3 regions of the Xenorhabdus sp. PB62.4 genome follow, and region 3 is predicted to be linked to each of the others. Evidence: predicted binding sites of a transcription regulator. Region 3 holds the regulator's gene; each other region holds the start of a gene.
What was found. Region 3 encodes CRP, which controls carbon source genes, mostly activating them, when cyclic AMP is high. Its sites were predicted from a motif close to ATGTGANNNNNNTCACAT; they were not measured.

Region 1: a site for CRP is predicted at 2,364-2,381, ahead of pth (aminoacyl-tRNA hydrolase). Genes of this name have one in related genera too.
Region 2: a site for CRP is predicted at 7,074-7,091, ahead of udp (uridine phosphorylase). Genes of this name have one in related genera too.

Annotation. Positions count from the first base shown of each region.
Region 1 covers NZ_NKHR01000008.1:115,093-126,152, reverse strand. The annotation lists gene ychF (redox-regulated ATPase YchF) at 428-1,519, opposite strand; gene pth (aminoacyl-tRNA hydrolase) at 1,631-2,221, opposite strand; gene ychH (stress-induced protein YchH) at 2,495-2,770, shown strand; gene Xenpb_RS09535 (autotransporter outer membrane beta-barrel domain-containing protein) at 2,887-4,869, opposite strand; gene Xenpb_RS09530 (autotransporter outer membrane beta-barrel domain-containing protein) at 5,127-7,148, opposite strand; gene prs (ribose-phosphate diphosphokinase) at 7,922-8,869, opposite strand; gene ispE (4-(cytidine 5'-diphospho)-2-C-methyl-D-erythritol kinase) at 8,929-9,804, opposite strand; gene lolB (lipoprotein insertase outer membrane protein LolB) at 9,804-10,421, opposite strand; gene hemA (glutamyl-tRNA reductase) at 10,745-11,060, shown strand, end outside.
Region 2 covers NZ_NKHR01000027.1:10,629-21,688, forward strand. The annotation lists gene metE (5-methyltetrahydropteroyltriglutamate--homocysteine S-methyltransferase) at 1-573, shown strand, start outside; gene Xenpb_RS16555 (YidB family protein) at 634-1,026, opposite strand; gene ltnD (L-threonate dehydrogenase) at 1,415-2,311, shown strand; gene otnK (3-oxo-tetronate kinase) at 2,320-3,594, shown strand; gene otnI (2-oxo-tetronate isomerase) at 3,737-4,513, shown strand; gene Xenpb_RS16575 (DeoR/GlpR family DNA-binding transcription regulator) at 4,544-5,311, shown strand; gene Xenpb_RS16580 (GntP family permease) at 5,574-6,959, shown strand; gene udp (uridine phosphorylase) at 7,212-7,967, shown strand; gene Xenpb_RS16590 (tyrosine-protein phosphatase) at 8,282-9,064, shown strand; gene Xenpb_RS16595 (DedA family protein) at 9,144-9,674, shown strand; gene rmuC (DNA recombination protein RmuC) at 9,830-11,060, shown strand, end outside.
Region 3 covers NZ_NKHR01000015.1:21,563-32,622, forward strand. The annotation lists partial or broken gene tnpA (IS200/IS605 family transposase) at 1-183, shown strand, start outside; gene yihA (ribosome biogenesis GTP-binding protein YihA/YsxC) at 710-1,333, opposite strand; gene Xenpb_RS12840 (LysR family transcriptional regulator) at 1,436-2,329, opposite strand; gene Xenpb_RS12845 (AEC family transporter) at 2,519-3,478, shown strand; gene ppiA (peptidylprolyl isomerase A) at 3,763-4,329, shown strand; gene Xenpb_RS12855 (aminodeoxychorismate synthase component II) at 4,619-5,194, shown strand; gene Xenpb_RS12860 (aspartate aminotransferase family protein) at 5,314-6,531, shown strand; gene crp (cAMP-activated global transcriptional regulator CRP) at 6,613-7,245, opposite strand; gene Xenpb_RS12870 (phosphoribulokinase) at 7,738-8,607, opposite strand; gene Xenpb_RS12875 (YheU family protein) at 8,686-8,904, opposite strand; gene Xenpb_RS12880 (LysE family translocator) at 9,042-9,647, shown strand; gene murP (PTS N-acetylmuramic acid transporter subunit IIBC) at 9,664-11,060, opposite strand, start outside.

The DNA.
Region 1 (11,060 bases), on a different contig from region 3:
CTTATTCCTGCTTAGTTATTTTTTAATAATCTTAGTTAGAGTTTTATGAAAACAGGTAGTTTTTGGTGAATAAATGGCAAGAAGGTGGACATTAGATCATTTCTAAAACAAAAAATAACATATAGAAATTATTATTTAATAATATCAATATGATGATTAGAGGATGATTGAACTTTGAGGAGGTTTGTGAGGTGGTATTTCCTGATGTTACAAAACGGCTTTTACTACACAGTGAAGTTTACTGTATGGCTGGAAATATCTATCTGATATAGAAAAGAAGCGACTAAACCGCTTTTTAGATAAACTGCTTAATAAATACTTAGTAAAACAAACCGCCACTGCATATTCTTTACGTAGAAATGAATACACAAATGGCGGTTTTCAAATTCAGATTATTCTGTTCAGGCTCTAGGCCATCTAAAACAAATCAGACGTTAAACAAGAAGTTCATCACATCGCCATCTTTAACGATGTAATCTTTCCCTTCTGCACGCATTTTACCGGCTTCTTTCGCGCCTTGTTCGCCTTTGTAAGTAATGAAATCTTCAAACGCGATCGTTTGGGCACGGATAAAGCCTTTTTCGAAATCGGTGTGGATTTTACCCGCCGCCTGTGGAGCTGTCGCGCCGACTGGAATAGTCCAGGCACGAACTTCTTTTACGCCAGCAGTAAAATAAGTTTGCAGATTCAGCAGTTGATAGCCCGCACGAATAACACGGTTCAACCCCGGTTCTTCCAGACCCAGTTCAGCCATGAATTCTTCACGGTCGGCGTCTTCCAGTTCTGCGATATCCGCTTCAATGGCAGCACAAACAGGAACAACCGCCGAACCTTCAGCTTCCGCAATAGCACGGACGGTATCAAGGTATGGGTTATTTTCAAAACCATCTTCATTGACGTTGGCAATGTACATGGTTGGTTTCAGAGTCAGGAAGCTCAGATAACGAATAGCGGCTTTTTCTTCCACGCTTAAGTCTAAAGAGCGCAGCATGCCAGCTTGTTCAAGGTGAGGAAGACATTTTTCCAAAACTTCCAGCTCTGCTTTGGCATCTTTATCGCCACCTTTGGCTTTCTTCTGTACACGTTGGATAGCGCGTTCGCAAGTATCCAGATCTGACAGCGCCAGCTCAGTATTGATAACGTCAATATCAGCAGCAGGATCAACCTGACCAGCAACGTGAATGATGTTGTCGTTTTCAAAACAGCGTACAACATGGCCGATAGCTTCTGTTTCACGGATGTTGGTCAGGAATTGGTTACCCAGACCTTCGCCTTTTGAAGCACCTTTTACCAGGCCAGCAATATCCACGAATTCCATCGTGGTTGGCAGTATACGCTGTGGTTTGACGATCTCAGCCAGTCGGTCGAGACGTGGGTCTGGCATCGGCACAACACCTGTGTTTGGCTCGATAGTGCAGAACGGGAAGTTTGCTGCTTCGATACCTGCTTTGGTCAGCGCATTGAATAATGTAGATTTCCCAACGTTAGGCAGGCCAACGATACCGCATTTGAATCCCATAAATTTATCACCTTAGATCACTTATAAACCAACGAGCATATGCCTGTCGGTGAGTTATACAAAATTGGCGCCATTATACACGCAATAGTCGGCTGCGCCACGCACTCTCAGCTAGGCGCTGGCTTTAAAGGCATGCAGACGGTTAATCGCTTTGGGCATGCCATCTTTGATGAGGATATCGGTGCAGCGCAATGCTTCATCAATCGCATCGTCAATCAGCTTTTGCTCGCTGGCAGGCGGTTTACCAAGTACGAAACCCACAACTTTGTTTTTGTCCCCCGGATGGCCGATACCAACACGCAGGCGATGAAAGTTAGGGTTATTGCCGAACTTGTTTTGGATATCTTTCAAACCATTATGACCGCCATTGCTGCCACCCAATTTCATTTTTGCTACACCGGGAGGGAGATCCAACTCATCATGGGCCACCAGAATTTCATCTGGTTGAATGCGGTAGAAACCGGCAAGGGCAAGGACAGATTTGCCACTGAGGTTCATGAAAGTCGTGGGCACCAGCAGGCGGATATCTTGTCCGTTGATGTTGATGCGGGCTGTATAGCCAAAAAATTTACTCTCTTCTTTCAGAGACTGGTTATGGCGTTGTGCTAACAAATCGACAAACCATGCTCCGGCATTATGTCTGGTCTGTGCATATTCAGCACCGGGATTTGCCAGGCCAACGATTAATTTTATGTTACTCACAGTTTAGCTTCGCTTATTGGCAATAAAACAAAAAGAGGGTTAGTTTACCCATCTCAAGGCTTGAGTACAAAATTCATTAATAGTGTTCTTAATAAATATTATTTCAATGAAATGTAAAAGGTTAGGTCTAAATTTGTATGGCTTGTGATCAAGGCCGCAATAACCTTTTAATCTACAAGGCTATAATTAATACAAAAGAAGATATCTACTTTCGTGCTTTTGAGTTCGTTGTTTTTACGCATTGGCGTTCACAAAAAGTATTGGAGGTTGGTTATGAGGCGTAAAAAGGCTTTTGTTTTTGGTAATATTCTCATGGGACTGGGAATGTCGGCAATGTTAATCAGTTTGACTTATGTATTGTTCAGTCATATTTTCAGTTTCGGGCAATCTGAATTACTGTCAGGCATTGCATTAATGGGATTATTTGTTGGCGCATTTATTTGGTTGGCAGGTGCTAATATTGGCGGTCGGGAACAGGTTACCGACAAATATTGGTGGCTGAAGAATTATGATGGGCGTTATCGTCGTAAAAAGTACAGACATCCGTGATTGTTTCAAATGTTGAAATCTAATGAGTTTGGATAAGGCGGAACTTTGTTACCGCCTTATCCTGTCTGTGGAATTTTCTTTCGCATTTTCTCTGGGCTTATTCTGTAATTCACATCTTAGAAGCTCATATTAAAACCGAGACTGAAATCATAGTTATGATTCGATGAGCTATTGTTTTTTTCATGTGATACGGCTGCGAATGCACGAAAGTTATTAGTCAGGTTGGCATTAACCCCGATTGTGTATTGAAAACGGTCTCTATCTTGTTGTTCTCCCCGTTGAACGAAAGTTCTTTTAGCTGAATTGATCGCGCTGCGGAGTGCATAGCGTTCATTGTCGAATTGGTGCTTGAACAGGATAGAAGCGTAAGGATTGAAACGACCTAATTGCGTATCAACCCGCCAGCCAATAGAGCCAACTTTAGATGTGTAGTGCTGACTTCCAAAATGCATAGAGGTACTGTTGTTATCAGATTCACGATAGCCATCAATACTGCCTTTATCCCAACTATATTGGATGATTGGGCTGGTGGTCAGATAATCAGTGACAGGGATATTCCAGCCTGCTGTGATCCGCCAACCCCATTGCTTGCCGATGGTTGAGCCTGATTCCCTGCGTATGGCCCGACCAAGTTGGATAGAACGTGACAGGTTATCGAAATGGGTGCGCGAATAATGGGCATCGCCGCTTAACCAACCGTTGTTGTTGTAGTTCCATAGTGTATAAGCTGTTACGACATGACCTGTAGCCGCATAATTGAAATCCGGGGTTAAATCTTGTTCATCACGATAATGTGAAAGGGTTGCTCCTAACAGTAGATTATCTGTTAGTTGGTAATCGCCGCCTAAGATGAGCGTGGTATTGTTATTGCCTGTATAACCACCGAATACACCAACTTTACCTTGGGCGTTATGGCTATTGCGAAGTTGTTGCAGATGCCCGTCAAGTGAGTTTAAGGCGTTTGTAACGGGGATACGGTTGGTATAATTCAGCCTCATCACTTGTAGCGGAGCGTTATAGATTGACATAATGTACTGACCGACGACATGGTGCACATAAGGTGTCGGGTGGAAACTATCAGAAAACAAGTATGACTGGCTTTTATCAAACTCAGGGTCAGAAGAAGAACAAAACATGGCCAATTTGCCTTGTGGGCAAGCATAACCAAGGGTATTGTCAATGCCATAAATAGTTGGGTTTTCAATTACTTCTCGTAAGAGGAGATTGGTATCAGCAAGGAGGATATTGCCATTACCAAGCTGATCTTCCTCTTTCTGATTGTACTCAGCAGACAATTGGGAAGCAATTTTGCTGTTTTGATCATAGGCCTCAATCAGTTGTTGATAGATTTCTTGAGCTTTTTTGGGATCTTGGGGAGATGCACCTTCAGCAATCTTTTTAAAAACACCCTCAATAACTTGACGCCGGACAGCGCCATTCGGTGTAGGGTATTTATTGAGGGCCTGGTGAGTTTGTTTCAGAATCTGGGAAATTTTTTCATCAGGGATTTTGCTTTTTTTCAAGGCTCCCTGTAGTACTGCCTCCATAATTTTGGGGCTTGTACCAATATCAGGAACATTCGGTACAATAATCAAATCAGCTCCGGCCTTAGTGAGTTGATTGATCTGTGACGCTGCGGAGGCGGAACTATTATTGATAATTTTTTGTGCCGTTTTTTTATCACCTTTTGCTGCAAATTCCAAAGCCTCTGCGATATTATTTCCCCCTACCCAATGTACATATAGAGCATCAGAACTTGCTCGCCCAGAGTGTGTTTTCAAATAATTATCGACCTGCTTTTTTGTCGTATTCTTCAAAAGCTTACATAATCCTGTTAATGCGCCATTGGCAGTTGCACAACCTTGTGCGTAATTAGTTCCGCCATCTTTAGATGGGGTTAGTTTTTTTCCGGTGAGTTTACGTGTTATATATTCATCATAAAGTTCTGAATTTTCTCCATCCGTTGTAAATCTTCCTACATTACCGCCATCACTTAGACTATCGCCAAAAACATAAACATTGTCATAAGCATGGGCATGTGTAATGAAATTAAATAAAAATGCAGTCGTGGTCGATATTAAAAAAAATGTTTTTTTCATCCTCGTTCTCCAGAAAGAATGGTTCACTATTTATTATCTTTGGTTGAGGTCTGATTGATTTTTTGATTTTCAGGCAGGTTCGATGCTACTTCTATCTACCTATATGAAGAGTCAACATGATGTTGGTATGTTTATATGGAAACTAAACGAAGAGAAAATAAAAACGCAAGACAGTGATATTACCGCCTTGCGTTTCTTATTGAATTGTCTGTGTCTGTTTTTCGATGATTCGATTACATCGTTTTATCTATACAGAATTAGAAACTCGCGTTGATGCCTAAGCTAAAGTTATAGTTAGGATCTTGAGCATTGCCGTCATTACGGGTCACAGAAGCAAAACCACGCAGTTTACTGGTCAGGTTTGCATTCACGCCGACAGTATATTGACGCCAATTGGTGCTTTGTTTACTACTTTCCGTTACAAAAGAAGACTTGGTGGAATCAGTATTCATACCGCTGCGTAGCTTATATTTAGTGTCACCAAATTGGTGGTTAAACTGAATTGAAGCGTAAGGGTTGAAACGGCCCAGATTAGTATCCACTCGCCAACCCAGTGTACCAACTTTGGAAGTATAGCTCTGATCACTAAAGTTCATAGAACTGCTATTGTTGCCGGATTCACGATAACCGTCGATATCACCTTTGTCCCAGGCATACTGGATAATGGGGCTGGTGGTCAGATAGTTGGTGACAGGAATGTCCCATCCGGCAGTAATGCGCGCTCCCCACTGTTTACCTGTGGTTGAGCCGGTTTCTCTGCGTGTGGCTTTACCAAGCTGAATGGCACGGGTCAGGCTGTCATAATTGGTACGTGAATAATGGACATCGCCACTGAGCCAGCCGTTGTCATAATAGTTCCACAGCGCATAAGCGGTAAAAATATGGCCGCGGCCTTCATAAGTGAAGTTAGAAACTGGAGAGCGTTCTTCTTTATAGTTAGAATACATGGCACCCAACCGCAAGTTATCGATTAACTGATAATCGCTACCTAGCGTAAAGGTTTTATCCCGGGTGCCAGTGAAGCTACCAAAGACACCAATTTTACCTTGAGGATTGCCGCCACTACGCAGTTGTTGCAGGTGACCATCAAGGGAAGAGAGGGCACTTTTAACGGAGGCACGGTTGACTTGAGTCAGGGTCATTACCTGTGATGGCGCTTGAATGCTGGAAGTAATGAGCTGGCCTTCTATTTCTTGTGCCAACTCGCTTGGATGTTTGTTGTCTGCAAATACAAACTGTCTGTCTTTAGTAAATTCTGCTTCACCAGAATTACATTCACTCGCGGATTCACCTTGTGGGCAGGCATAACCTAACGTATTTTGAAAGCCATAAATCAGAGGATCGGCAATGACTTCACGTAACAGACCATTAATATCAATGCGCATAATATTAGCATTAGTTTGACTGAGCTGTTCCTTTATCTGTTTGTTTATCTGTTCGTTATAGATGTCTGTGAGAATTTTAGCCATTTTTTTGGCTGCTTCGTAACCTTCTGTAAGCTCTTTTTCAACTTCTTTGGCGGATGCTCCAGGAATAAGTCCTTCAGCTTTCAGACCCAGCTCATGAAAAACTTTTTTCAGAGCAATATCGCGAGCTGCACTATTGGGGATTTCGTGCTTGTTAATTTCTGTATGGACTTCTTTTAAAACTCCTTGTATGAGAGAATTTATCTTCTTCTGAGGAATGCTTTTATTTTTTAATTCCTTGTTGATCCCACTCGTTATAACTTGTTCAAGTAACTCTGGTGTTGTGCCAACATCAGGAACAGTGGGAACAATCATTAATCCGTTACCTGCACCTGCATTTACAAGTTGTTTAATCTGATCAACAGTAGCTTTTGCACTGGTTCCAACATTCTCTTCAGCTTTTTTGAGGTCCTTATATTTTAAAGCAGCCGTTATAGCAGCATCAAGATCATTCCCACCTACCCAGTGAATATAAATACCGTTAGGATCCGCTTTATTATTATGCTTATTCAGATAAGCATCTACCTGCTGTTGTGTACTTAGTTTGTCTTTATTATATTCCCCTATAGAAGTAGCACCGCCTTGGGCATAATTAGTTCCCCCTTTGTCTGAGTTAGTTAGGTTAGTCCTTGTAATGTGTTTAGCGATATACTCAGCATATATCTGTTTTTGATCTGTCGTATATCTTCCTATATTCCCACCATCACTCAAACTATCACCAAAAACATAAACCTGGTTATAAGCATGGGCAGTAGAAACGGCATTGATTGAAAGCGCTAACAGTGCAGGTGTAAATAAAAATGCCTTTTTCATTGGCACTCTCCTTAAAAAGTAGTTTTTTTTATTGATCAGCATATCGCTTTTGAATGAAAAACATTCGGCGCCTTTTCTTTGATGAAACAGGAGATGCTGATGTATTGGATATTCAAAATAAATTTAAGTCAGACAGCTAACTGATTGATAATGACTGTCTTAAGGTTAAGTATGGTTCCCTGTTAACGATATTCCATATTGATTCGAATTTTTTATACACAATGTGATGCGAATACATTCAGCTTTTAAATATTTCCCTGAACATGGCCTATTGGATTCAACAAGAAAAAATCCATCACTGCTTAGTTTTCAATACTGATATCTGATCACATTAACAATATTTATTTTTTTTAGTTTGGGAATAATATTTTTTCGGTGATATTAGCAAGTAAAAAATCGCTTTCATCAACCGCTCCACAGGTTAGCAGTAACTTTTCAGCGACACCAGTGTTGTTAGAAGCTTTGGCAACTGGACGTACCAGATAATTGATTATATTTGCAGAGGATGATTCTTTTTATTGTTGATAAATTCCGCAATAAAATGTTTTGAAAAGAGTTGATGGTGTAATGGTTAATTAATTGATATTGTTAATTATTTTCAGTAAATTAAAATTTATAATAGTTATTAATTTATGATGAAAGCATTAATTAATAGTATATAAAATAAACAGAAAACCCCGCTACTGTGGATGCAGTAACGGGGTTTCTTAGACAATGATTTATTTAATCACTTGAATAAGTTAACGCTTAATTTCAACGCTGAACTTTAAACATTAGTGCTCAAACATAGCAGAGATAGACTCTTCATTGCTGATACGGCGAATAGCTTCAGCAAGCATGCCAGACAGTGTCAGAGTGCGCACTTTGTTCAACGCCTTAATCTCATCAGACAGAGGAATGGTGTCACAGACAACAAATTCATCGATCATAGAGTTCTTGATGTTTTCCACTGCATTACCGGAGAAAATAGGGTGGGTTGCATAAGCAAATACCCGCTTCGCTCCGCGCTCTTTCAATGCTTCTGCCGCTTTACACAGTGTGCCGCCTGTATCGATCATGTCATCAACCAGAACGCAATCACGGCCAGCAACATCACCAATGATGTGCATAACTTGAGAAACGTTTGCACGTGGGCGACGTTTATCAATGATAGCCATATCTGTATCGTTCAGCAGTTTGGCAATCGCACGGGCACGGACAACACCACCGATGTCTGGAGAGACAACGATAGGGTTTTCCAGATCTTGCTGGAGCATGTCTTCCAGAAGGATTGGGCTGCCAAATACATTATCAACCGGGACATCAAAGAAGCCTTGGATCTGCTCGGCGTGCAGGTCAACAGTGAGAACACGGTCTACTCCAACGCTGGACAAAAAGTCCGCGACAACTTTGGCTGTGATAGGTACACGAGCTGAACGAACACGGCGATCCTGACGGGCATAACCGAAGTAAGGAATAACAGCGGTAATACGGCCAGCAGAAGCACGACGTAAGGCATCGACCATAACGACTAATTCCATCAGGTTGTCGTTGGTTGGTGCACAGGTAGACTGGATGATGAAAACATCACCACCGCGTACATTTTCATTGATTTGAACACTGACTTCACCGTCGCTGAAACGACCGACGGCAGCGTCTCCCAGGCTAGTGTACAGGCGGTTAGCAACACGTTGTGCTAGTTCAGGTGTAGCATTACCAGCAAAAAGCTTCATATCGGGCACGGGATAAACCTCAGGCTTGCGTCCAGAGAGATATTGTTGACCAATCAAACAAACATTGCTCATTGGTTCAATAACATGGTTATCCCAGAGCGGAATTTATGCAACGGAGAAATGTTAACGCCACGCGCAACAAAGCCCTGCATCCACTCTGGGGCTTGATTTAACACCCTACGGGCCGATGCTTCAGATTCGAACTCGCCGAAAACACATGCACCGGTTCCGGTCAGGCGTGACGGTGCGTATTCTAACAGCCATAAAAGAAGCTGTTCAACCTCACGAAAACGTTTTCTTGCGATTGGCTCACAATCATTTGCAAATGGTGCCTGTAATAATGCGGGTAGAGCACGAATCGGAGAATTTCTTTTTAATTCAGGATCTGTGAAGATCATCGGGGTTGAGATCTCAATCCCGGGGTGAGCAACCAAGAACCATTTTTCTTCCGGTGAGGCGGGTTGAAGTTTTTCTCCGATGCCTTCGGCAAAAGCGGCATGACCTTTGACAAAGACCGGAACATCTGCACCAAGGCTAACCCCCAGTTGTGCCAGTTCATCATCGGACAGGTTGGCTTGCCAATGATAGTTTAAGGCGACTAATACCGTTGCGGCATTGGAAGAACCGCCACCTAATCCTCCGCCCATCGGCAGGCATTTATCAATGTGGATATCAGCCCCCGGATGTTCGGTACCCATTTGGTGTGTTTTTAAATGATGCTGCAATAACCGGGCAGCCCGCACGATCAAATTATCATCATGGGTTACTCCTTCAACAGGGGTCAACAGACGGATTTGATTATCCTGACGGGGGGTAATGGTGATTTCATCACCATAATCTAAAAATTGGAACAGCGTTTGCAGTTCATGGTAACCATCAGGGCGTTGTCCTGTGATATACAAAAATAAATTCAATTTTGCCGGGGAGGGCCAGGTTAAAGTCATTATTGTGTTGTCCAATTATCCATCTTTAGTTTTATGCGGTTTTTTCCTTGCGTGAGTTCCAGGCGATTAGGTAAGGCAGGGATCGTGGATGTATCATATCCCTGATAAGTTACCCGCCAAATTTCACCATTTTGTTGATCACTTACGGACTTAAGCAGGTAATTCGCATCTAGTTGAAAATCTTTGGCATTACCGGGCAAACCAATAATCCAATTTTTAAGGTTATCCAGAGGGATATTCATATTGGTAAGCTGGTAAATTAAGGATGCCGGGTCATCACTGAGATATTTTTTACCATTATTATCAGTGAGCTGAATCATATTGGGTTTAACAAATAATTCCAACTCAGTCGTACCCAATGGATTTAGCAGCAGTAATTTATAATTGTCATGCGAATATTGTTGCCAGAAAAAACGGGCATACACTTTTTTTTCATCTGCCAGATAAGCAAAAGAGCCCCGGGTCTGGTAATGCTCTAATTTTTGTAATTTTTGTTCGCGGGCATGCCATTGTGGGGTATCCGCTGATCCTGTGCCTGTGGGAGGTTGCGTGATTGTACAGGCAATCAGTAAGACAGCGGAGAGAGGAAGCAAGCGAAAAAATAAAGACATTTTCATAAGGTAACCCTTGGCAATAAGAGAGTCTGAAACTTGGAATCTATCGGGACATTTATTGGGTATAGATATTAGATATAGGTATTGGGTATAAATACGGGTTTAGGACATGCCATCCAAGTCTATAATCAAGAGGCTAATTTAGCGAAAATTTGGTAAGAATTCTCGAATAAATTATCGCATAACTGTCTGATTGACTTTTATTGCACTGGAGCATCAAGTAAAATGCCCATCCAATGAGAGTCCTTATGAAGGGTGTGAGTTTATGAGAATAGTTATTAATATCATCATGAATTTGATCCCTGTGATAACTCAACGCAGTTAAAATGACTTTATTAGCACTTGGTATCAACCATAAAACAGCGCCTGTTTCTTTACGTGAGCGGGTAGCCTTTTCTCCTGACACGATAGGGCTTGCACTTGATGACCTGCTCCGGCAACCGCTGGTGCGGGGCGGTGTTGTGCTGTCAACCTGTAACCGGACAGAGCTCTATCTCAGTGTTGAACAGCAGGATAATTTTAAAGAGCAGTTAATTAATTGGTTATGCAGGTATCATCAGCTCAATCCTGAAGATTTGAAATCAAGTCTCTATTGGCATTTGAATGATGAAGCTGTCAGTCATTTAATGCGAGTCGCAAGTG
Region 2 (11,060 bases), on a different contig from region 3:
AGCCGGGAAACTATCGCTAAACAGATAGCGCTGGCTCTGCGTGATGAAGTTGATGATTTACAAAAAGCAGGCATTGGTATCATTCAGATTGATGAGCCTGCATTGCGTGAAGGGTTGCCACTGCGCAGAGAAGAATGGCAGGCATATTTGGAATGGGCGGTGGATGCCTTCAAGCTGAGTGCAGCAGTTGCGGAAGATGACACCCAAATCCACACTCATATGTGTTACTGCGAGTTCAATGACATCATGCCGTCTATTGCCGCACTGGATGCGGACGTGATCACCATTGAAACTTCTCGCTCAGATATGGAGTTGTTGGATTCATTCGAAGATTTCTCATATCCGAATGAAATTGGGCCTGGTGTATATGACATTCACTCACCAAACGTGCCAAGTGTTGAATGGATTGAAGCATTACTGCGTAAAGCGGCTGACCGTATCCCTGTTGAACGCTTGTGGGTAAACCCGGATTGTGGTTTGAAAACCCGTGGTTGGACAGAAACCAGACAATCATTGGCGAACATGGTAGAAGCCGCAAAACGCCTGCGTGCTTCAGTGAATGATTATCTTTAAAATTAAGAGATAAGTTGAAAATGCCCGCCACAGAGGATGTAATGTGGCGGGCTTAAGAGATTATTTCCCAAGGAGTTTGTTTTTCAATAAATTCATGCCAGCCGATTTCAAATCCAGGTTTTCCGGCACTTCACCGTTTGGGGTGACTTTATCAATGAGATTTGGCAAATGTTGGGAGAGTAAAGAAGAGGCTTCATTGGGATCTATCCCGATTTTATCTGCCAACTGTTGAATTGTAGAAGAACCAAAAATAGAAGAAAGTTGATCGGCATGGATGGGTGCATTTTCGCCGGAACCAATCCATGAGTGAATCGTCCCATCCAGACCTTGTTGGGAAAACTTATCAATTAACCCACTTATTCCTCCCTGACCTTCAACCCAGTCCATCATATGCTGAAGCTGCTGGTTTTTACCACCACTCAGCATATTAGCGATTTGATCAAAAAAGCCCATCGTAACACTCCCCTTTGTTGAGGTTTGATCTGCTTGACCAGATAAAACACTTAGTTAGGTACGTTTACAGGAATAAAGTAGTAGAAATGTTATGAAATAAAGATGAATGACAGATTTAATTATTACAGTAGCACAATATTTCAAATTTATCTTATTTTGGGTAGGAATGGACGATTGGAGTATAAGTAATTTTTCTTATGTTATTAACACTGATATGTGAAATAATTTTTTCAATTGTTTTGAAAAATAATTAGTTAATTCAAATTGTTAAATTGATTTCTTTCCTGCGGAAGATAAATTTTTAATGTGATATTCATCGTTTTTTTGTGAATGTAACTATGTGAAGATTAAAAAGGTAACAAATTGTCACACAACACCAGGGAACCTCATGAATAATTCAATACAAAAAATAGGGGTTATAGGATTGGGAGCGATGGGAATGGGTATCGCACAGTCCTTAGTAAGAGCAGGTATTCCAACCTATGGTTTTGATCTAAATGTAAAAGCTTGTGGGCAGTTCAAACAGATAGGTGCAATGGGAGTTGCTGATAGTGCTGCTCAATGGGGACAGGAGCTGGATATCCTTTTATTGGTCGTGGTTAACAGTGTACAAATTGAGCACATTTTGTTTGGTGGCGAAAAACCGTTAGTCAGTCAACTTAAAGCGGGTACAACTGTTGTCCTACATAGTACTGTATCCGCTGAACAGGCACGGGGTTTTGCAAATCGTTTGCACGAATACCATATTAAGATGCTTGATGCACCAGTTTCAGGAGGGCCGCAGAAGGCTACTAAAGGACAATTAACAGTTATGGCCTCAGGCCCCTCTGAATTGTTTGAGCAACTCAAACCGATTTTTGATGTGATTTCAGAACGTCTTTATTACATTGGTAGTGAAATCGGTCAGGGTTCAACCGTTAAAATGATTCATCAGTTATTGGCAGGCGTTCATATTGCCGTTGCGGCGGAAAGTATGGCGCTTGCCGCCAAAGCAGATATTCCATTGGATTTAATGTATGACGTCGTAACTCATGCGGCGGGAAATTCATGGATGTTTGAAAACCGTGTTCCCCATATCTTGTCAGGAGATTATACGCCTAAATCTTCTGTCGATATTTTTGTTAAAGACTTAGGAATTGTGCTTGAAGCTGGAAGGACGATGAAATTTCCTCTACCGATGGCAGCAACGGCACATCAAATGTTTTTAGCTGCCAGCAATGAGGGGCTAGGACAGTGGGATGACAGTGCAGTGATTAAAACATTCAAAGGAATAACATTACCGTAGGGAAAATGATGGTCATCAAATTGGGAGTAATTGCGGATGATTTCACTGGAGCAACGGATATTGCCAGCTTTATGGTACAAAATGGGTGGCGGATCGTACAGTTGTTAGGGGTTCCAGATGAAAATACATTCGTACCATATGATGTAGATGCTATCGTAATTAGTCTGAAAACTCGCTCTTGCTCTGTTGATGAAGCGGTTAAACAATCATTGGAATCTTGTCGGTGGCTCTGGAACAAAGCTGGCTGTCGACAATTATTTTTCAAATACTGTTCTACTTTCGATTCTACATCTGAAGGAAACATCGGTCCCGTCATAGATGCTTTAATGGATGAACTGCAAGTTGATATCAGTCTGATTTGCCCAGCTCTCCCAATTAATGGACGGACTGTAGTACACGGGCATTTGTTTGTTAATGGACAATTATTGAATGAAAGTGGAATGGAGCATCATCCTGTTACACCAATGAGAGATGCTAATTTGTTGCGGTTGATAGAACAGCAATCAAAAGGTAGATCGGGATTGATTAATCTTGATTGTGTCCGTCAAGGAAAATTGGCTATTCGTCGTCACTTGGAGCTATTGCGCCAAGGTGGTATTCGCTATGCAGTTATTGATGCCATGATGATGGAGGATTTGTTGCTTATTGCTCAAGCTACATCAGACATGATTTTTGTAACTGGTGGTTCAGGTTTAGGGGCAGCACTTGCCAGCTATCATTCAGGGCAAAATCTGGCAGCTTCTATAATCGGGTATACCCTGCCAGCTAAAGGTAGAAAGTCAGTTATTCTTTCTGGCAGTTGTTCTACCACGACAAACCGTCAGGTTCTTGAATATAAAAAAACAGCTCCTGCTATGGCATTGAATGTGGAGGAGTGTATCAACAATTCCAACTATTCCAGTTTGTTGGCAGATTGGGTCATGCAACAACCAACGGATGGCTTAGCACCAATTTTATATGCTACACAATTTCCTGAAATGTTAGGTTTGATTCAGCAGCAATATGGAGCTACAGAAACCAGTAATGCGATTGAACAGGTTTTTGCTGAAGTTGTTATGAAATTGAGGAATCAGGGGTTCAATACTTTTATTGTTGCTGGCGGAGAAACTTCCGCTCAAGTTGTACGGAGTTTGGGAATTAAGCAAGTAAGTATCGGGATTCCTATTTCACCAGGGGTTCCTTGGGTACATGACTTACATACAGATTGTTGGTTAGCGTTGAAATCAGGCAATTTTGGTGGGAAGGATTTCTTTCTGGATGCACAAAAGGTTTTTCATGGATAGGAAAGGGATTAGTGTAATATTAGCGGAATGAATATTTGTCTGTAATTATGCCTTTCTCACTAAGGGTGGCGAAATTAATTAATATTTAATGTAGAAAAGCTTCAATATATTACCTCAGAGCAATAATTATTAAGAACCAGTTATGACTAGATTCGCCGCAAATTTGAGCACGATGTTCAATGAGGTTCCATTTATTGAGCGTTTTTTATTGGCAGCAAACGCTGGCTTCAAAGGTATTGAATACTTATTTCCTTATGAAGAATCAGCTACGGAACTCGCAGCCTTATTGAAAAAATATCAACTTACACAAGTGCTATTTAATATGCCGGCAGGAGAATGGAGTTCAGGCGATAGAGGAATAGCTTGTTTACCAGGTCGTGAAAAAGCTTTTGCAGAAGGAGTAGATAAGGCTCTGGAATATGCTTTGGCATTAGATTGTAAACAAATTCACGCAATGGCTGGAAAATGGGATGAAAAATTTACGCAAGATCAGCAAAGTGTATGCTATATCACTAATATTCAGTATGCTGCGGATGTGATGGCTGAATATGGCATCAATATTTTAATTGAACCGATCAATACCCGAGATATGCCAAGTTATTTTTTGACAACACAAAATCAAGCTGAAGCACTGTTAAAGGTTATAGATCGTAAAAATGTATTTATCCAACTGGATCTTTATCATTGCCAAATTATGGAAGGGAATTTACTACGGACTATAGAGCGGTTATGGGGAAAATTCAGCCATATTCAAATTGCCTCAGTGCCGGAACGGCACGAACCAGATAGAGGTGAGGTCAATTATTTCTGGTTATTTAGACAATTGGATGAAATGGGATATCAAGGGTGGATTGGATGTGAATATTATCCGGTAGGACATACAGAAGAAGGGCTTGGATGGTTGAGAAAAGCCAAATAATATTCGTGCGGTAATGTAGTAGGAGAGCTAATGAGCCCCCCAGAGCGCAGAAATTTTATTTACCGTCACTTACATGAACATCGGACGGTTTCTATTAGTGAATTAGTTGAGTTATTGAACGTTTCTCATATGACTGTGAGACGAGATATTCGCATCTTGGAAGATGAAGGGAAAGTTATTAGTATCACAGGAGGTGTTCAGCTAAACGACGCCTTGCGACAAGAATTACCCTGGAATGAAAAAGCGCTCATTAATCATCGTTACAAGCGAGCGCTTGGTAAATATGCTGCCTCATTGGTAAAGGATGGACAGGTGGTGTATTTGGATGCTGGAACGACAACGTTCGAAATTGCTCAGATATTAGCAGAACGTTTCAATTTGACAATTGTTACGAATGATTTTTCGATTACTCATTATTTGATGAATAAACCTCAACTTAACTTGTTCCACACAGGAGGGCAGGTAGATAAACGCAATTATTCCTGCGTCGGAAATACTGCCGCTATGGTATTGCGTACCTTGAATGTGGATATTGCATTTATCAGTACTAGTTCATGGGATCTTGAGCATGGGATCTCGACTCCCCATGAGGAGAAAGTTTTTGTAAAACAGATGTTGTTGGAAATTGCGCGTAGAAAAATATTAATTTCTGATAGTAGCAAATACGGTAAATACGGCATGTTCCGGGTCTGTCCATTGTCAGATCTGAATGACATAGTATGTGATGGGCAGTTACCTATGTCAGAACAGAAACAATTACGCGAAACAGGTCTGAAACTGCATATTGTCGAATTATAAGTATCTATAGGAAGTCAGTATTACTTATAAAATAACCCCAAGGAATTATATGGGAAGAAATGATAGTTATAATTATTAATGCTGCATATTTTATGGAATGTTAATTATATTTTACGTTGCTTAAAAATATTTGCAGATTTAATTTCAAACAATTGGTGCTAGTTGATCTTCAGAGCCTAATTTTTCTGGTTTATGGCTGTTTATTCAATGATGAAATTCAGGAAATTATCGCCAACAACTCACATGAAAATGGAACTTGATAATGACATTTTATATTCCAATTATTGGATTAGGGGTAGCAGTATTCACACTGATTTTTCTGGTGTTGCGCACCCGCGTTCATGTACTGCTTGCTATGCTGATCGCTGCGGTAATTGCTGGGATAACTGGTGGTTTCACTATAAGCAATGTTATTGAAGTGATTACCAAAGGATTTGGTTCGACATTGGGCAGTATTGGTATTGTGATTGGGTTGGGAATCATGATGGGGCGGATATTGGAAGTGTCCGGTGCAACTGAACAAATCGCTTATAGCTTAATTAAATGGCTGGGAAAAAAACGCGAAGAATGGGCTCTAGCAGTTACCGGTTATATTGTCAGTATTCCCATATTTGTGAATTCAGCCTTTGTGATCCTTTATCCGTTGGCGAAGGCATTAGCAAAGGAAGGCAAACGGAATGTATTGGCGATGGGGGTTGCATTAGCAGGAGGGCTGGTAGTAACCCATCATATTGTTCCACCAACGCCGGGCCCGCTTGGTGTGGCTGGGATATTCGGAGTAAGTGTAGGTACAATGATGCTGGCAGGTGCAATATTGGCTGTTCCATGTGTTATTGGTATTACCTTTTATGCAAAGTGGTTGGAAACTAAATATTCTGATTATCAGGTAATTGATATACAAGAAGATTCAGTAAATTTGCAACAAACTCATCGGAATTATATGGAGGAAAAATCTAATAAGCCTCTACCGAGCTTATTTTTTTCCCTTTTACCTATCGTTGTGCCAATAGTTCTGATTCTTATCAATGTGGTTAATGGATTGTTATTGAAAATTGATGTGTTTGTTGGGAAGGAAAACCATTTCTATTTTCAATCTTTTGATTTTCTTGGTTCACCTATTATCGCTCTGGCAATCAGCGTATTGCTGGCAATTTATACTTTAATGCCAAAAGTCAGCAAACAGGAAGTGATCGAACATTTGGAAACAGGATTACAAGCAGTAGGAGGGATCTTGTTAGTAACAGGAGCTGGGGGAGCGTTGGGAGCTGTATTAAACGAAAGTGCTACGGGAACGATACTAGCACAGTATATTGCCAGCTTGCCAATAGCACCGGTATTGATTCCGTTTATCATTTCGACGCTAGTGCGTTTAATTCAAGGTTCTGGAACAGTGGCAATGATTACTTCAGCCTCTATTTCAGCACCTATTCTCAATCAGATACCAGATATCAATATGTTGGTGGCTGCTCAGGCTGCGACAGTAGGTACACTGTTTTTCGGTTACTTCAATGACAGTTTGTTCTGGATGGTTAACCGAATGATGGGCATTAAAGATGCAAAACAACAGATGATAGTCTGGTCAATCCCTACCACAATTGCATGGGGGATTGGGCTGTGTGGTGTACTGCTTCTTAATCTTGTCATGTAACATATTAAAATGGCGCTCTATAACGGGCGCTTTTCTGTTTTCAGGGTTTGTGATTGTTCTTCGAATATTGTTTCCATTCCAGCTTTATACTCAAAACATTATCTCCTCTATTATTTGTGATTTGAATCACAAATGTATGTATGTGTTTCTTTTTTACATTCACTAAAGGTGATTTTAATCACTAAAAAATGTCAGAGTATTGACTAAATTTAGGTATCCATATTTTGAGCTATATCCGTTGAGGAGTCTGATATGTCTAATGTATTTCATTTAGGTATCACTAAAAGTGACCTGCAAGGCGCGACTTTAGCGATTGTGCCGGGCGATCCTAATCGTGTTGAGAAAATTGCGCGTTTGATGGGTAACCCAGTGCATCTGGCTTCCCATCGTGAATTTACAACATGGCGCGCAGAAATTGACGGCAAAGCCGTTGTTGTCTGCTCCACGGGTATTGGTGGCCCCTCAACGTCGATTGCTGTAGAAGAGCTGGCGCAATTGGGAGTACGTACTTTCCTGCGTATCGGTACAACCGGAGCTATCCAACCACACATCAATGTTGGGGATGTATTGGTAACAACAGGCGCCGTCCGTTTGGATGGTGCCAGCTTGCACTTTGCACCAATGGAATTCCCGGCGGTTGCTGATTTTGAGTGTACCAACGCATTGTATGAAGCAGCAAAATCATCCGGATCTGTCACTCATGTCGGTGTCACGGCTTCTTCTGATACCTTCTATCCAGGACAAGAGCGTTATGATACTTATTCCGGTCGGGTTGTTCGTCGCTTCCAGGGTTCTATGAAAGAGTGGCAGGAAATGGGCGTAATGAACTTTGAGATGGAATCTGCAACATTGTTGACTATGTGCGCAAGTCAGGGCCTGCGTGCCGGTATGGTGGCTGGTGTTATTGTTAACCGTACCCAACAGGAAATTCCTGATGTGGAGCTGTTGCAGAAAACAGAAAGCAACGCGTTGGGAATTGTTGTTGAGGCTGCTCGTCGTCTGCTGTAACGTTTTTCATCAAGGGCTGGAATATTCTGGCCCTATCATTTATGTGATCTTTTCTTCCTTTCATTCTAAAATCTGATAATGTCATAACGTTTTGCGCTAATAACTATTTCTGTTAGTAGCTATTTTTGTTAATAGTTATTTTTATTAATAGCTATTTTTGACAATAACTGTTGGTATCAATAACTATCAATCGAATACAGCAGTATCAATAATTACTTGTTTCCATAACGTTCTATACCTTATCTCTTTCAAGTGACTATCAGTAACGTAATACCTTGAAAATAAGGTTTATTTTAATCAAAACAAGAGTGACTATGACCACAACATTAATCTCTCATCCTTCAGTACTTCCTTTGAATGGCGGCATTAACTTTCGTGATTTAGGCAATAAAACGCTAAATAATGGCGCTAAGATCAAGTCAGGTTTGCTATTTCGTTCCGGATCGCTGGATAAGCTGACAGAAAATGATCAGGCTTTTTTAGTGGATCAAAACCTTTTTCAGATCATCGATTATCGTGATAGTAGCGAAATCAGGGATAAACCAGATCAGATATGGCATGGCGCCCATTATCACCATGCACCGGCCAATCCGCTTTCAAAGGAAGTGGACGCTAATCTGGAGAAGATAGATAAAGAAATACTGGAACAATTCGATGCAAAAGAGTTTATGTCACGTCTATATGAATTGCTGCCTATCAATAATCCGGCTTATAAGAAATTAGCTACATTATTGCTGCAACCAGAAAAAGGTGGGATTGTGCAACATTGCGCGGTTGGCAAAGACAGAACAGGAGTGGGTTCTGCTCTGGTTTTGCTGGCGTTGGGTGCTGATTGGGATACGGTAATGGAAGACTATTTGCTGACCGGTATCACGTTGGCTCCGTACCGGGACTATTTATTGAATGAACATACAAAAGTCATGAGTGAAAATGTAGTGGAAAAATTTGCTTATGTTTATTCTGTCAGGGAAGAGTTTTTACTGACTGCGCTAAATAGTATTAACCAACATTATGGCAGTATGGATATTTGGCTGGAAAAAGATATCGGACTCGATATTGCGGCCCGAGAAAAACTACAAGCTTATTTTCTTGAATAAAAATACCAGGTTAGCTTTGGTTTATTTGTACAGTGCTAACCTATGACATCCCACTGATAATAATACAGGAAAGACTAATGTGAGCCTGCACGAAATTATTGAACTGGTTACGAACTTTGTAAAAGCCCATGAAGCCTGGGCAATTCCCATCATTTTCTGCCTTGCATTTGGTGAATCGCTGGCATTTATCTCCCTATTGTTGCCGGCGACGATCATTTTACTGGGGTTAGGTGCATTGATTGGTGAAAGCGGGTTAAATTTCTGGCCAATATGGATAGCCGCAGCAGCAGGAGCCTTCTTTGGCGATTGGGTTTCTTACTGGTTTGGTTTCCACTATAAAGAAAATGTCGGCAAAATGTGGCCGCTTTCTCGTCATCCTCAAACTCTAGTGCGTGGGCATCGATTTTTTGGGCGCTGGGGAGTCTGGGGCGTTTTTATTGGGCGGTTTTTTGGCCCATTAAGAGCCGTAGTCCCGCTGGTGGCCGGAATTTGTGCTATGCCAAAACGTCATTTTCAGCTTGCTAATTTCGCTTCTGCATTGATCTGGGCATTCGGTATCTTAGCGCCGGGCGCTTTTGGCTTGCGATGGTTGGCCGAGTGGATGGGGTAATGTGGATGAGGTAATTGCGAGCCGCTTTGCAAACTGAAAGAAAGCTATTAAATAATCTGGACATCTATACAGCCTCTATTTAACTTACATTGAGGCCAGTGAGCCAAAGAAGTTAACCAAAACTTAACGACAATGGTGTTAATGAGGGTGTATAGGTGGATATCCAGTGGTTATATATGTTGATTGGCGGCTTAAGTGGATTGCTGGGCGGGGGGATCTTCGTCTGGCTTTCTGTTCATCAGAGAATCCAACAAAAAGAACAGGCGCTACGCGAATTATATAGTCAACTGGCTGTCAGTCATGAAAAGCTAGAACAGTCTCATTATTGGCGTATTGAATGTGATCAATTAAACCAAGAACTGTTGGCTCAACGCGAAGTGAATAGTGTGCAGGAAGCTGAATTGCGAGAACTGAGCACGCGGCTTGAAGAAAGCAGGTTGGCGGCGGAGGAAAAACAACGCCTGTTGATCAATAGTGAACAGCGCCTGAATACCCAATTTGAAAATCTTGCCAATCGTATTTTTGAGCAAAATCGGCTCCGTACTGATGAGTATAATCGCCAAAACCTCAATAATCTCTTAATGCCATTTCGTGAGCAACTTGAAAGTTTTCGCCGCCAGGTTCAGGACAGTTTTGGTCAGGAAGCCCGGGAACGTCATACCTTAACCCATGAGATTCGCAATCTTCAGCAACTGAATGCACAGATGGCAAAAGAGGCGCTCAATCTCACTAATGCGTTGAAAGGAGATAATAAAATGCAGGGAAATTGGGGGGAGATGGTGTTGGCTCAGGTTTTGGAAGCGTCCGGCTTGCGTGAAGGGTATGAATTCGACACACAAGTTAATATTCAATCCGAAAACAGCGGGCGTTTTCAGCCCGATGTGATTGTGCATTTGCCACAGGGAAAAGATGTCGTTATTGATGCCAAGATGTCGCTGGTTGCTTATGAACGTTATTTCAACAGTAATGATGAACAACAGCAGATACAGGCATTACAGGAGCATATCAACTCCATAAAAGGACATATTCGCGGCCTGAGCCGAAAAGATTATCAGCAATTGCCCGGTTTGCGCTCTCTGGATTATGTTCTGATGTTTATCCCTGTGGAACCGGCTTATCTGGTGGCACTTAATCAGGCTCCTGAATTACTGGATGAAGCGTTGAAACACAATATCATGCTGGTTAGTCCATCCACATTACTGGTTGCTGTTCGTACTATCAATAACCTTTGGCGTTATGAATATCAGAGTCAGAATGCCCGTCTGATTGCGGATAAAGCTGCCAGAATGTATGACAAAATGCGTTTGTTTGTGGATGATATGCAAGGGTTAGGGCAAAGCTTAGATAAAGCACAGGCGAGTTACCATTCTGCGATGAAAAAACTGG
Region 3 (11,060 bases):
GATAAGCACGCGAACTTAAAATATAAGTTTGGCAATAGAAAGTTTTGGGCGGAAGGATACTATGCCAGTACGGTAGGGTTGAATGAAGCCACAATCCGCAAATATATCAGAGAGCAAGAGAAGTCGGACTTAATGCAGGACAAATTAAGTACACGAGAGTCTGAAGACCCCTTCAAGGGGTAAGCCAAAGCAGCAAAGACACTTAGCTTGAACGCAGAGAAAGCAGCGTCATTTAGGCGCAGTCGGTAATATGCCCTTATAGGGCTAGAGCAAACCACCCGCTATGCGGGTGGTTATGATTGAGTGATTTTTATGAAAGCACCGTTGATTTTATAAACAAGGAATACCCGGATCACACCGTGAGAAGGCTTGTGACAACAATTTAGGTTAGGTTTGAGATTAGATCTAGATCTCACAATTATGTAATTAAAATACATAAATGATGGCGTTATAACCTGATTTGATTAAATAATAGAAGCTGAATCGAGGCATTTTATGAAAATTAATTACAAAAAAGTCTTTTTTTGATTAGAGGAATAGGGTAAAGTTGTCGGCGTAGGGTACAGAGGTAAGATGTTCTATCTTTCAGACCTTTTACTTCACGTAATCGGATTTAGCTGAATATTAGCTGCCCCAGTCATCTTTTTTGACTGGGGCGTTTTTTTATGTCCGGTTTATACAGGCGAGAATGTGGTGAATGCAGCGGATGTTATTCCGCTTCAATGGCAGGTTGATTGAACCAAAGATCAAGTTTTTGTTCGAGTTTATCGATACCGAACTTTTTCAGAGCAGAGAAGTATTCGACCTGAACATCACCATCCAGAGAAGTCAGTTCCTGACGGACTTTCGCCAGTTGGCTTTTACGGGCACCGGATGCCAGTTTATCGGCCTTAGTCAGCAATACCATGACAGGAACCTGCATCACGACAGCCCATTCGATCATCTGCATATCCAGATCTTTCAGCGGGTGACGGATATCCATCAACACGACCAGCCCTAACAGGCATTCACGTTTCTGGAGATATTCTCCCAAGGCTTTCTGCCACTTGCGCTTCATTTCTTCTGGCACTTCAGCGTAACCATAGCCCGGCAAATCCACCAGACGGATACCGTCTTCCACTTCGAATAAGTTGATCAACTGAGTACGGCCGGGGGTTTTACTCGTGCGCGCAAGGCTTTTCTGGCGGGTCAGTGCATTCAGGGCACTGGATTTACCCGCATTTGACCTACCGGCAAACGCGACCTCAATGCCCACATCTTGAGGCAGGTGGCGAATGTCAGGTGCACTCGTGACAAAGTGGGTCATGTGATAGTTGTAGCTTTTGATGGTCAAAATGGTCATCTCCCTGAGGAATACACGAAAATAGCGCGGTGATTATACCGAGAGCTGCTGCTTGTGGACAGGCGTAACTTTATTTTGACATTTTTACCGCTATTATTCTGATAATGAACAGCGCAGATAATCAGCAAAAAGCGTGTGTAAATTGCCCTGTGCTGCAACATGCAAAACAAGCTGAATAGCTGGAACGCAGGGCACGCCATGTTGGGTTGATAATACATACAGGCCATCGGTTAATGCTCTGCGTGGCAATAGCCCAACCCCTAGCCCGTGTTCTACTGCATTCCTTATGTTTTCAAATGAGGAACTGACATATGCAAAGAAATACGGTTTATTTATATGCTCCAATGTTTTTATAGCATATTTGCGAATAACGCAGCCCTCGGGAAAAATAACCAGAGGAATTTCCTGGAGCTCATTGAAATATACAGCTTTTGAAGCAACCCAGTGCAATGAATCAATGAGCAGAATGCTTTTATTATTGGCGTTGGTTGGCTGCCCTGCTATTTCTTTCGTAATGGCCATATCTAGTTGCCGTTTTTCCAATAAAGCAGAAAGTACAGGCGATGACCCTGTGGTGATCTCTATTTTTAATTCGGGTTGTTCAGCCAAACACCAAGAAATCACTTTGTGCAGGTTTGCAATGCTGAAATCGTCAGGTACACCGAGTGCAATTTTGCCTCTTAACTGGAATTTTTTCACTGATTGTAGTGCTTGGGTCATACGAGAAAGAATATCCTTTGCCGCAGGTAAAAGCTGCTTTCCCTCATCCGTTAACCCAATAACATAGCCCTGACGCCGATCGATTAAACGACAGCCAATATCTTCTTCAAGCCGTTTAATGCTGAGACTAAGTGTAGATTGTGTACGCCCCAATTCTTCGCCAGCTTTAGCAAAACCGCCATGTATAGCAACAAACACAAAGGCACGCAGTTGTTCAAGTGTTATACCGCGCCCATCAAAACGATCAGTACGAATATCCAGCTTCATAGAGTTGCTCTTGTTACCATTATTGATAAATTCAATGATAAGAAAAAAATTATTTATTTAACAATACTGCATGATTGTTGCAACATGACCAAAAAGTTAGCCAATATTTATTTTAAATAGCTAGACAAAATCTAATACACCAGGGAATTTCCGAAACGTTATATAAAAATTCATGTGGAATCACCTCAAATGCTTATGATAGTCGCACCAATATTTCTGGTTATATTTATCGGGTATTGTTTTGGGCGCTTGCGTCCTGATAGTGGGCTTTCTGATAAATTAATCAATGATTATGTGCTTTATATCGCACTCCCTGCTCTATTGTTCCTTGCCATTGCCCGTGCAGATATTAGTGAGCTGCAACAATGGGGATTTATAGCGGCAAGTCTTGCTGGTATCGGTGCTGCGTATGTTTTAGGAATGCTGGTGGCAAAAATCATGGGGGTTAGTTTGCCGCAATCGTCGATCTTAAGCATGGGTGCGTGTTACGGCACAACCGGATATATGGGTGTTCCAATCCTGATTTCTGTCTACGGTGAATCCGCTGCACTTCCTGCTGCTATCGCTACGATTTTGCATAATATCCCTGCTATTATGGCAGTCATCATTACTTACGATATTTTTTCTGCACGTCAATCGGGCAGCAAAATATCTATTAGCCAAAGCCTCGTTGGTGCACTAAAGACAACATTGAGCAACCCCCTGACACTTTCAGTTATTGCGGGATTGATCTTCGTTTGCTTTGGTATTCCTGTTCCAAAATTCTTGCAATCATTTGCGGAGTTTTTAGGTAATGCCGCAGGCCCAACGGCATTATTTGCTTTAGGGTTGGGGTTATCCCGGCTTAAAGTCAAAGAGCATATCAACAGCGGTGCGTTAAAATTAGCTGTGCCGATGTTGTGCCTTAAACTAGGCATACAGCCACTGATTACATTTATCTGTGCTTACTATCTATTTGGTATGCAGCAGGCAGATAATATCTGGCTGATTGCCGCGATTGTCATGGCTGCACAGCCTATCGGGGCGGGAGTTTATGTTTTTGCCAATAAATATGGTTTCAAACAGGAAGTTATTTCCCTTTCCATTATCATCTCTCTACTTATTGCACTAGTGACAATACCAACCATTTTGCAATGGCTTCCTGCCTAAACCTGGATGGAAATTTCAGTTCCCATCCCCGCCACTCATTAAGTGAATCAATGTGATTTGATGCCCTTTAGCCCGGAAAACGCCTCAATATAGAGGTTATTCTTAAATTAACTCTCGCGCAAATATGCGAATATAAGAGCCGAATAGATAGATTTTCCCCCTATTTCCCTAAAATACTCGTAAATGTAGGTAAATCTTTGGAACTTAGTGCTATTGGGAATTACACTTAATAAGTTTTGTTGTTATGAATTTTATTGTTGACCTCAAAAATAAAGGAACCATCAATGTTTAAACGTATTTTTGTGTCGCTTATGACTGCATGTGCTATCAGTGCAGTGGCTGTTCCAGCATTGGCTGCCGAAACTCACGTGAAGCTGGTAACATCAGCCGGAGAAATCGAAATTGAGTTGGATAGCAACAAGGCGCCAATGACCACCAAGAATTTTGTTGAGTATGTCAATGAGGGATTTTATAACAACACTATTTTTCATCGTGTTATTCCCGGTTTTATGATTCAGGGTGGGGGCTTCACAAAAGATATGAAGCAAAAAACCACCAGAGCGCCAATTAAGAATGAAGCAGATAATGGTTTGCGTAACCTGCGTGGCACTATCGCCATGGCACGTACCGCAGATAAAGACAGTGCGACCAGCCAGTTTTTCATTAACGTGACTGATAATGCTTTCCTTGACCATGGTCAGCGTGATTTTGGTTATGCCGTCTTTGGTAAAGTCGTAAAAGGTATGGATGTCGTGGATAAAATTTCTCAGGTCAAAACAGAAAATGTTGGGCCTTACCAAAACGTACCTGTGAAACCTATTGTGATTTTGTCAGCCAAGGTTGAGTCTTAATCGTTTTAGCAAGAGATAATTCGGTATTCGGGTGATCATTATTGATTGTTTGAATACCGTTCGTATTCTCTCCCATCTCCTTTCTCCACCGTTGTACACTATAGTAGTATAAGTAACGTAGCTGGTTAGGGATTCTCTGTGCCACTATTTTAAAAATCCTTCTGTGGTATGATGACTCCCCCGTTGCCGTTGATACTGCTTTACCTGATTTTACCGTAATACAGAATGTATAATGCCCCAATGGGGTAGGGCAACTTATAAGACTATAAAATCAGTAGGATATACTCCTATGTTATTAATAATAGATAATTACGATTCTTTTACATTCAATTTATATCAATATTTTTGTGAATTAGGGACAGAGGTTTTAGTTAAGCGTAATGATGAGTTACAGCTTGAAGATATTGAAAAATTAGCACCTACACATTTAGTGATTTCTCCCGGGCCTTGTACGCCAAATGAAGCAGGGATTTCTCTGGAAGCAATTTCACATTTTGCCGGGAAACTGCCTATCTTGGGCGTGTGTTTGGGGCATCAGGCGATAGGTCAGGCTTTTGGTGCCAGCGTTGTCAAAGCCCGTGAAGTGATGCATGGAAAAACTTGCTTGCTCCACCATTGTCAGCAAGGGGTATTTAAGGGATTGGATCATCCACTGACCGTCACACGCTATCACTCGTTGGTTATTGCTGCTGAAACTCTTCCTGCATCATTTGAAGTGACAGCATGGAGTCAGCGCAATGGCGATGTGGATGAAATTATGGGAATACGTCATCGTACTTTGCCACTGGAAGGGGTGCAATTTCACCCGGAAAGTATTCTTAGTGAGCAGGGGCATGAGTTATTGAATAATTTTCTTAAGTATTAGTCAGGTATTATCGGTCATCCCTCACTCGTTTTTTTATTTGCCTCTAATTGATTTTTTATTCATATTTAGTGATTATTATTTCACTTCGGTGTGGCAAATAGAAAAATAAGGTGGGGGAAATGCTAGAAAACACAGCAAATAGCCGGAATACTTATGATCAGGTTATGTTGCCAATTTATGCGCCAGCGGATTTTATTCCTGTCAAAGGGCAAGGTAGCCGGGTCTGGGATCAGCAGGGCAAAGAATATATCGATTTTGCCGGTGGTATCGCTGTTTTGGCTCTGGGGCACTGTCATCCGGCCTTGGTGGCGGCTCTGAAACAGCAAGGTGAAAAATTGTGGCATGTCAGCAATATTTTCACCAATGAACCCGCCTTAACTTTAGCGAAAAAGTTGATTGATGCAACGTTTGCACAGCGAGTATTTTTCGCTAACTCCGGAGCGGAAGCCAACGAAGCAGCATTTAAGCTGGCCCGTCGTTACGCGATTACCCGCCATCATCCCCATAAAACCAAAATTATTGCTTTTCATCATGCGTTTCACGGACGCACGTTTTTCACCGTTTCGGTGGGAGGACAGCCGAAATACGCCGAAGGATTCGGGCCTAAACCGGCCGATATAGTACACGTCCCTTTTAATGATCTGGATGCTGTCAGAGCGGTAATCGATGATGACACCTGTGCTGTTGTTCTGGAGCCGATTCAGGGAGAAGGCGGTGTTACGCCTGCAACGACAGCGTTTCTTCATGGTGTGCGGAAGTTATGTGATAAGCATCAGGCGCTTCTGATTTTTGATGAAGTCCAGAGTGGAATGGGGCGTACAGGCAAGTTGTATGCTTATCAGCATTACGGCGTCCAACCGGATATTCTGACGACGGCAAAAGCATTGGGAGGAGGCTTTCCGATTAGTGCGATGCTAACGACAGATACGATTGCGACGGCGATGGAAACAGGCGCGCATGGAACAACTTATGGAGGAAATCCGTTGGCTTGCTCTATCGGTTGTGCCGCTTTGGATATCATCAACACACCAGAAGTACTGGCGGGAGTGGAAAAACGCCACGATATGATCATTCATGCACTGGAAAAGATAAATCAAAAATATGGCATCTTCCATGAATTCCGTGGAAAAGGGTTGCTTATTGGCGCTGTATTGAAAGTGGAATATCAAGGCAAGGCCAGAGAAATATTGCACCAAGTGGCAGAGCACGGATTGATGCTATTGAGTGCCGGAGACAGTATCTTACGCTTTACGCCATCATTAATTATTGCTGAGGATGAGATAACAGAAGGTATAGCGCGGTTGGATATGGCAATATCGCGATGGTTAAATCAATAAAATAACGGCCGGGAAAAGCAACAAAAAAAGCCAGTGCGGATGTAATAAATTGCACTGGCTGAATTTCAGGGTTGTCGGGAACTAACGTGTTCCATAAACAACAATGGTTTTACCATGTGCGGAGATCAGGTTTTGATCTTCCAGCATCTTAAGAATGCGACCAACTGTTTCACGGGAGCAACCCACAATCTGCCCAATTTCCTGACGGGTAATTTTGATTTGCATACCATCAGGGTGAGTCATGGCATCAGGCTGTTTAGCCAGATTGAGCAGCGTCTGGGCGATACGGCCTGTAACGTCCAAAAAGGCCAGATTACCTACTTTTTCGGAAGTTGTTTGTAGACGACTTGCCATCTGAGCAGATAAACGCATCAGAATGTCAGGATTAACCTGAATTAACTGGCGAAATTTCTTGTAGGAAATTTCAGCCACTTCACAGGCGCTTTTGGCTCGCACCCATGCAGTACGTTCTTGCCCCTCTTCAAATAATCCAAGTTCACCAATGAAATCCCCTTGATTTAAATAAGAGAGGATCATTTCTTTACCTTCTTCATCTTTTATTAGAACAGCAACCGAACCTTTAACAATGTAGTAAAGCGTTTCTGCTTTCTCACCTTGATGAATAAGCGTGCTCTTGGATGGATATTTGTGAATATGGCAGTGTGACAAAAACCATTCAAGAGTAGGGTCTGTTTGTGGCTTGCCGAGAACCATTCGCTTTATCCTCTGTTGTTATTTCTGCCTTTATGATGTGAGAAACAGATGGTTTCTCTTCAGGCTAGCTTTATAAAGTCAATAGCTTAACATATTAACTTGCTGAAAAACTGACAAGCAGGAATTTTATATGGATTATAAGAATACCAAAGTGATGGCATATTGATCTCACCCCATATAACTTGCCAATCTCGCTTGTAACCTTGTTTGTAACACAGGAAAACGTTTCTGTCTTCCCCTGTATCGCTTCAGCATATTAAACTGGTTGCCAGATTACCAGAAATCTGTTTAGAGAGGTTATTTTATTGACAATGTATTTATTAATTCTGGACAGCGTTTCCGTTATGATGAGCTTTATGTAGCTTCACTGTTCTGGCTAAAACTGATTTTTATCAGCCACTTTATTATTGTAAGAACGACTTATTTATTTAAATAAAACAGGCAACATTATTTTTTGTTGCCTGCTTTATTTAAAATAAAAAGCAGTTTATGTCATGAAATTTTTTGGCCTTCCAGTAATTGCTTAACGATTGGCGCCATAATTAACTCCATCGCCAGTCCCATTTTTCCACCCGGAACAACAATGGTATTTATACTGGAAATAAATGAACCCTGAAGCATCGCCAGTAAATATGGAAAATCAATTTGAGTCAGGCCACGGAAACGAATCACGATAAAACTTTCGTCCAGTGACGGAATAGCCTTGGCAGAGAAGGGGTTAGATGTATCAACCGTGGGAACGCGCTGGAAATTTATGTGAGTGCGTGAAAACTGGGGGGTGATATAGCGGATATAGTCATCCATTGAGCGGACAACGGAATCCATAACGGCTTCTCTGGAGTGCCCGCGTTCGCTGGTGTCACGGATGAGTTTCTGTATCCATTCAAGGTTAACGATAGGCACAACACCAATCAGCAGGTCAACATGGCTGGCGACATTGTGTTGTGGCGTGACAACACCGCCATGCAGACCTTCATAAAACAGGATATCTGTATTTGATGGCAGGGGTTCCCACGGTGTGAAAGTGCCTGGTACTTGGTTATAGGGTACGGCTTCATCGTAGGTATGGAGGTATTTTCGACAGCGCCCGCTGCCTGTTTCCCCATAATCAGAAAATGTTTTTTCCAGCATGCTGAAATCATTGGCTTCTGGCCCAAAGTAACTGATATGCCTGCCCTGTTCTCTCGCTTTGCGGATCTCAGCATCCATTTCAGGACGAGTGTAACGATGGAAACTATCCCCTTCAATGGTTGCGGCAGTCGCGCCAATTTGCTGGAAAATCTTGCGAAACGCCACACTGGTGGTCGTTGTTCCGGCTCCACTGGAGCCAGTAATTGCAATGACAGGATGTTTGGCAGACATGAACAGACTCCTTATCAATAAAAATTGAGTTATCTTTATTTTAATCAGACGGTTAGAGTGAATAAAACAAGTCAGGCTTTATGGGCGGAACATCTCTTTGGGCATGATATTGACGGTTTCATGTAACTCAGACCATACCAGCAGAACCTCACCTCGTTCAAGCTGGCGTTTAACATCCTGTACTTTTTGTTCAAGTGTTTTTTCTTGTTCGCCGTAATCTGTGCCTTCCCGCAAGACAAAACTTTCTATCAGGTTAAGTAGTGTTTCAGTTTCCAGTTGTTGCCACGGAATTATCATTGTGAATGTTCCTGATGATGTTGTAATGGTTAGTCATAATGAATTGATTTCATGATTAGTCATCTTGTGTGTGGAATAACATACTGTTATTTTTCTTGAAAGGAAATGTTGACCATTTGGGTGAGGGGAAACTACCCATGACTGTAAGCCTGATCTTATCTCTCAGTACGTTTATGTTTATTTCCGCAGTGACGCCGGGTCCAAACAATATGTTGTTGACATCATCGGGCGCCAATTTCGGTATTCGTCGCTCCATTCCGCTTTGCTTGGGTATTGTTTTGGGGATGCAGACAATTCTGTTGCTGTCCGCTTTTGGTGTCGCTGCGTTGTTACTGATTTATCCTGCCATACATATCGGCCTGAAAGTGCTCGGTAGCCTGTATTTACTCTGGTTAGCCTGGAAAACAGCGACTTCGCATTATAAGCGCTTGGATACCTCAATGCCGTCAATGCCACCTATCAAAATTTATCAGGGGTGGCTGTTGCAGTTCCTGAATCCCAAAACATGGTTGATGGGATTGGGAGCGGTCAGTAGCTACAGTCTGGCAGGAGAACAATATGGCTACTCCATTTTAACCATTAGCATAGTGATGTTATTTTCCAGCATTACCGCAGGTGCAATCTGGCTTATGCTCGGTTCACTGATTGGCCGATTGCTGCAAAGCCGCCACTCGTGGTTTATGTTCAATATTGCAATGGGCATTCTGGCCGCCGCTTGTGTGCCTTTAATATGGTTAAATTAAGGCGGGTTTGGCTGAATCAGTCCAGATCGATATTTTTGCTCCCGAAGAATATCGTCAGCATAAAGCCAGCGATATAAGCGACAATCAGCCCTGCACCATATATTGCCATCCCGGTAAATATACCGCTGTTGGATGTCATTAAGGGCAGGGCGACCAGCCCGGAAGGGCCGAAAACACTATTTAACCCGACAGGCCAGCCCCACCAGGCAATCAGACCGATAAAAAATCCCCCTGCCGCACCACCGAGGCAAGCGGTGACAAAAGGCTTTACGCGGGGGAGGGTGACACCATAGATCAAGGGTTCCCCAATCCCCAGAAAGCCCGGAATGATGGCACCTTTAATTTGAGTGCGAAGTAATGAGCCTTTTTTGGCTTTCACATATAACGCCAGCGCAGAACCTACCTGACCGGCTCCGGCCATTGCCAGAATGGGAAACAGAGAGTTGAATCCTTGCGCATCCATCAAAGCAAAATAGACAGGAACGAAGCCCTGATGCACGCCAAACATGACCGCGATTAAGAACAAGCCCGCCAGAACAGCCGTACCGAATGGGTTGCCATTCAAATTCATAAACAGCCATGACATCGCAGTAAACAAGTAACTGCCGACGGGCATAATAATGATAAAGGCAACGGCTCCCATGATAAGCAGGGTGATAGCGGAAGTCAGGATCATATCCAGATCAGATGGCATGATTCTGCGGATCTGTTTTTCTACCCAAGCACCGAGAATACAGGCGATCAGCACGCCAATGATATTGCCCCGGGGATCGATGGAAAAGCCAAAGAAGTTGTTGATACCAGAATAGAAACCGCTGGTGGCTTCGGCGTTATAGCCCAGTACAAACAGGGATGCGATGATGGCACCGTTAACGCCTGAGCCGCCAAAGGCTTTTTGTGCATTGTAGCCAATCAGGATGCTCAGAAAACTGAACATGCCTTTGCTGAAGATTTTCATATAGCCGACCATTTCCACCAATATGGTGTTGGGATTTTCGGCTCCTTTGATAAAAACTTGCTCCAACAAGGTAGCAAAACCTAATAACAGACCAACGGCGATAAACCCGGGGATTAAGGGAGTAAAGATGGTGGCGAATTTAGCCAGAAATTTATGAACTGAGCTGGTTTGCTTTTCTTTAAGGTGTTTCTTGTTGGAAAGGGCTATCTCTTTTAATGTGTCAGAATGTAGTCCTGAATGGCTGAGATGATGTGATTCACTTAATAAAGTATTCATCATGTCCGCCGCTGTCTGGGCCTTACCGGGGCCAAGGACAATCTGGAGTTGATCATCACTTTCTATAACACCCAATACCCCGATAATACTTTTTAACTTGGTCTTATCAGCAAGTGAGTCATCGTGCAGAGTCAGCCTCAGGCGTGTCATGCAATTCCCGCAGTGAGCAACATTACCTG